DNA from 2 places in the Sulfitobacter alexandrii genome. Region 1 is predicted to be linked to the other one. Evidence: riboswitches for the same ligand, from Rfam matches in the RefSeq annotation. Region 1 holds a riboswitch; the other holds the start of a gene.
The links. A riboswitch is a leader RNA that binds a small molecule or an ion and turns the genes downstream of it on or off. The one in region 1 is predicted to bind cobalamin.
Positions count from the first base shown of each region.

Region 2: it holds a riboswitch for cobalamin, as region 1 does, so the genes downstream of both, BOO69_RS23335 (ABC transporter substrate-binding protein) here and BOO69_RS17325 (CbtB domain-containing protein) in region 1, are expected to answer to the same signal.

Region 1 covers NZ_CP018076.1:3,541,330-3,543,713, forward strand. The annotation lists gene BOO69_RS17315 (hypothetical protein) at 1-20, opposite strand, end outside; gene BOO69_RS17320 (CbtA family protein) at 28-720, opposite strand; gene BOO69_RS17325 (CbtB domain-containing protein) at 903-1,070, opposite strand; cobalamin riboswitch at 1,105-1,321, opposite strand; gene BOO69_RS17330 (hypothetical protein) at 1,434-2,135, opposite strand; gene BOO69_RS17335 (sulfatase-like hydrolase/transferase) at 2,326-2,384, opposite strand, start outside.
Region 2 covers NZ_CP018076.1:2,432,544-2,434,927, reverse strand. The annotation lists gene BOO69_RS11945 (FecCD family ABC transporter permease) at 1-233, opposite strand, end outside; gene BOO69_RS23335 (ABC transporter substrate-binding protein) at 230-1,240, opposite strand; cobalamin riboswitch at 1,341-1,528, opposite strand; gene BOO69_RS11935 (hypothetical protein) at 1,654-2,235, shown strand; gene BOO69_RS11930 (ABC transporter ATP-binding protein) at 2,232-2,384, shown strand, end outside.

The DNA of each region.
Region 1 (2,384 bases):
AGTGCAAGCGTCCTGTTCATCGCGCCCTCATGCCGCCTGCGCGGCATGTTCCCCTTCGCGCTGCCAGAAGTAGCCCGCGAAGGAACCGAGCAGCACCCACGCCGCCAGACCGATGCCCAGCGCCCGTGCGGCGAAAAGCGCACCGATCTCGGTCGGGACGGGGCCGGTAAAGGTCTCCGGCTCGGGCGCGCCGATCAGGTGCGGCGCCGCGAGAAGCAAGGCCGCAGCGCCCCATGCCGCCCAGTTCTGCCCGAAGGCCAGAAGCCAGAGCGCTATGCAGGCGCTGATCGCGGTGCCGAACCACCAGATTTGCCGAAGCGTCACGTCGGCGGCGGCTACGCCCGGCACCTCCGGGGCGAGGGAGAAACCGGGCGCCAGATGGAAAGCCACGAAACCGGCAACCCCCCAGAGGATACCCCAACGCCCGTCGATCCGCGCGCCACGATCCTCGCCAAAGCTCATCGCGGCCACGAGAATCAACGCGTAGCCGGTGTAGGTCAGCATGGTGAAAATCACGCTCAGCCCGTCCCGCATCAGGTCGAAGCCCGGCAGGGCCGGATGGGCGCTGACCGCCTCGGCGCCAAAATGCACCAGTTCGCCGCTCTCGTAGAGCTCGGCATGCAGCAGCACCGGCTGCACGAACATCAACTGGAGCAGGCCGATGATCGCACCCGAAAGCGCACCGGCGAAAAGAGCGGAAATCAGAAACCGTGACGTCATGACGAGTCCTATAAATCTTTGCAGGCAACGCGACGACATCCCATCAATACGAACACGCCGCCGGATTACGGCAGCGTTCTAGGCTGATAGACGGGTCGGTCCGCGTTGCGTTTCTTGCCACCGGGCCGTGCTTGGGTCAGCGCAAGGCGTCGCTTTGCGCCGGTCCCTCGCGGCCTTGCGGATCAGTGGCAGGGAAAACCTGTCGCATGGCGCACGTCATGCGCGGCATCATGCAGCGCGGCGGCCTGTACGTGCCCGGTCAGCGTGATCAGCGCGATGCCCAGCGCGGCGGCGAACACCGCGGGAACGAAGCGGCTGGCGCTCAGCGACTTGGCGGTCAATGTGGTCATGGTCTTCTCCTTACCGTCACACCCGACGGCCCGTTTGCGTTTCACATGCCTGGCAGGTCTCCTGGCTCGCGAGTCGATGCCCTTGCCCGCCTTCCCTGACCGGATGGTCAAGTGGCACGTTGGACAAGGGCTCTCCGCTTACAGTCGCGGGGGCGGCTTCCGCTTCGGACCGGCTGGCCCTTACGGAATTCCCTGTTCGGTTCCACACCCGATCGGGCGCTTTCGGGAACACCAAGCCGGATCAATGTCGCATTTCACCCGTTTCAAGGCAAGGCTCATTCACGACCGGTCATGCTTCAAATGCGCAGCGCGCGCCTTAACAGACAGTCGGGAGATCGGCGGATCGGACAAAACCGGCGCAATTCATGGCGCCGTGCGCGGACCGCACCAGTTAAAGTCGCGCATCACCGACTCGCCCTGCTCGATCAGGCCCAAGCGTTTCGGCGCCTTGACCTCGACGATGTCCCGGTAGGTCGACCGGCTTTGGTCGTATGAGGCCGTGCAGGTCTGGTCGATGACATGAGTACGACCCTCCGCGTGGATCTCGACCGCATCGCATCCGTTGCTTTTCGCGCCAAACAGGCCGCGCCCGTCGTACACACGCCACGAAGCGTTCGCAGGATTCGCGCAGGTCTCGCCAGCCTGCACCCAAAGCCCGGTCGGCACCGGCAGGGGGCCTTGGCCATGAACGGCGGAGTCGCCTTGAGCAGCCCCCCGTTCGGTCGCGCAGCGCACGAGATCGACCGGTTCGCCCTCTTGCGTCTTGAATGTCAGTCGGTCCGGACCCGCCCGTTGGGTCAGTCGATAGTATGTCCGTTCCCGGTCGCCGATTTCTGCAGCGCCTTCGAGTTGCAGGAAATCGGCGGCCACGAAGGTCACGGGACCGGTCCGGTCAACCTCGCGGACAATCGCGTCACCGGCAAAGGTGTCGATCCGGTCCGCCGAAATGTCGATTTGCGTGATAGATGTGCCTGTACGCGCGCACTCGTTCTCAGAAACATCCCAGCTGCCCTGTACCTCCGCTGGCAAGAACTGGGCAGCAACGGGGGCCGCCGAAACTGCCATCGCAGCGCCACAAAGGGCTGAAATCCAAAGCCGCATGGCCTCTCTCCCATTTTGTCCGCTGTCGGGACAACGAGGCGGCTTGCATTTCGTTCGAGCACGATCAGGTGATTTCGAGTCCGGCGGCCCCTTTGCGGAGCATGTTCTTTGGCCTTGCAGTTGCCCGCCCTCGAGAACCGCAACAGTCCCGGTCTCAGCGCTCGCGTTTGTCGGTGGCTTTGCGGCCGATGTATTTGGCAGCGGTATCGTTGG
Region 2 (2,384 bases), 1.1 Mb from region 1:
GCGCCGCAGCAGGCCGCGACGATCGCCCGGGGGAAGCGGTAGCTCCAGACAATGCCGGCGTCGATCGCGTCGACGGGATAATCCGCCTGCCAGAAATGGTTCGCCAGTGTCCGAAAGACCGTAGAAAGCGTCAGCGGTGTCTCCCCGACCGCGGTGCCGATCAGTATGGTCGCCGCCAGCAAAACGGGTGCGAGCCAGAGGCCAAGACCGGCGCCGGTCCGCGCCCGCATCATTCGAACGTCATCCGGGACAGCGCGTCGGAAAGGGCGGCGAGCCCGCGGATCGAGCGCATCGTGGCGCTCATCGCGTGCGCGTCCATCTGCACGATCCGGCCATTCCGAACCGCCGTCATCCGGCTTGCAACCGGATCGGTGCGCAGAAAGTCGAGCTTCCGGTCGACGTCGTCCGCCGGGTAGCGGCGTCGATCCATGTAGGCGACGACGATGATATCGGGATCGCTGCGCGCGATGCTTTCCCAGCCCACCGTGGGCCATTCCTCGTCCGAGGCGATGACATTCTCGATCCCCAGCTTGGACATCATGTAGCCCGGCGCGCCGAGTCGCCCCGCCACGTAGGGATCGCTCTCGACCTCGGGCGAGGAAAACCAGAACACGGCCGACAGACCCTCGGGCAGGTCCAGTGCCGCCGCTTTGCCGATCGCGGCGCTCTCCGTCGCCTGCAATTCCTTGACGAGCCGTTCGCCCGCGGGCCCGACATCGAAGATCGCCGCGAGTTCGCGGATGCCCTTGTAGATCGCCGCAGGCTGGAACGCGCCGGTCCGCGTCCCGTCGCCGCCGGTGCGGTTGTCCTTGGTATCGCAGTCGGCGGGCAGGACATACGTCGGGATCCCCAGATCATGGAACATCCCGCGCGTGCCGACGCTGCCGGTGGGGCCCACGTGCCATTCATATTGCGCCGCCACCAGACCGGGCTTTTTCGCGACCACGCTTTCGAAGCCGGGATCGTTGTCGGCGAGTCGTTCGATCCGGGCGTCCACCTCTGCATATTCGGGCAGGACCGGGGTGAACCAGGCCGCCGTGCCAGACACCTTGGGCGCAAGGCCCAGCGCATAGAGAATTTCCGTCGCGGCCTGGCCGATGGTGACGGCGCTTTCCGGCGGGGCCGCGAACGTCAGATCGACGCCGCAGTTCACGAGGTTCAGGGGGTAATCCGTGTCCTGCGCATGAAGCGGCAGCGCGGCAGCGGCCAGCAAGATGCCGGCGATCAGGGTATTCTTCATCCAATCCGTCCCGTCAGATGGACCGGCAGGGATGTACGCGAAACAAGGGATGGCCGGATGACCACGTCAGGTTTCCCGCTCCGGCACACCCCGTCCGGTCGTGATTTCTCTCGTGTCGGCAGGTCTCCTGACTGGCGGGTCGCGGCACCTCTCGCCTTCCCGGGCGTGGCCCAGTGGCTGTTGAGAGGCGCTCGCCGCCTACAGTTGCGGGGGCAGTTCCGTTTCCCGGCCGGGGCCGGTACGGATTCCCTTTTCATCCCGAAGGAAACCGACGCCTTTCTGCTAGCAGCGGGTGCGGGGCGCGGCAAGGCCGAACGGTCGCGGTCCCCGCCGGTCGGCGGACCTGACGTTGCATGTCGCAACGAGCGCTCTATGCTTCTGCCGGTGAACCAGTAAGGCGGTGTTGTCGTAAAATGTTGAGGAACCTCGTCGTCGCGGGCCTGTTGATCGGCGGCCTTGCCATTCTCGGCTGGTCCTTCGCAGGGTCCGGTCAGGATCGCGCGGCCTCTGCGGATGGCATGTCGGCGCAGGAATTCTCAAGCGAAAGCCCGCTGCTGCTGCCCGGCATCCTCGCCACGGTCTACGAAGCATTCGGCGAGACCGACGAGACGGCGATCTACGACCGGCTGGCGGATGTCGCCAGCGGCCCGGCGCTGGAACAGCTCTACCTTGAACGCGTCGGCGCCATGGCGGGCGGCGGCCTGAACCCGGACCAGGAAATTCATGAAGTCTCGCTTTCGGGGCTGAGCGCCCGCCCCAAGGGTGACACAGTGGAAATCACGGCGAAATGGCGCGTTCTGGGCGTGGTCGGCCATTCCGAACACATGCACATGCGCGGCAATGCCTATGCCGCCGATCTGGTGATGGCGCCGGACGGCGGCACATGGAAGATCGACGGCTTCACCCTCACGGACGTGGACCGCAGCGATGCCGGCACGTTGGAGCGGAACGCCGATGCCCCGCAGGCCGCTTCCATGGCGGAGGAAGAAGGGTGATCGCGGCGCGCGACATCGCCTTTGCCTACCCGCGCGGCGGCTTTGCCCTCAAGGTGTCGCAGCTTGACGTGGCCCCTGCGGAACGGGTGGGCGTGATCGGGCCAAGCGGGACCGGCAAGACGACGCTGCTGAACCTGCTCGCCGGCCTT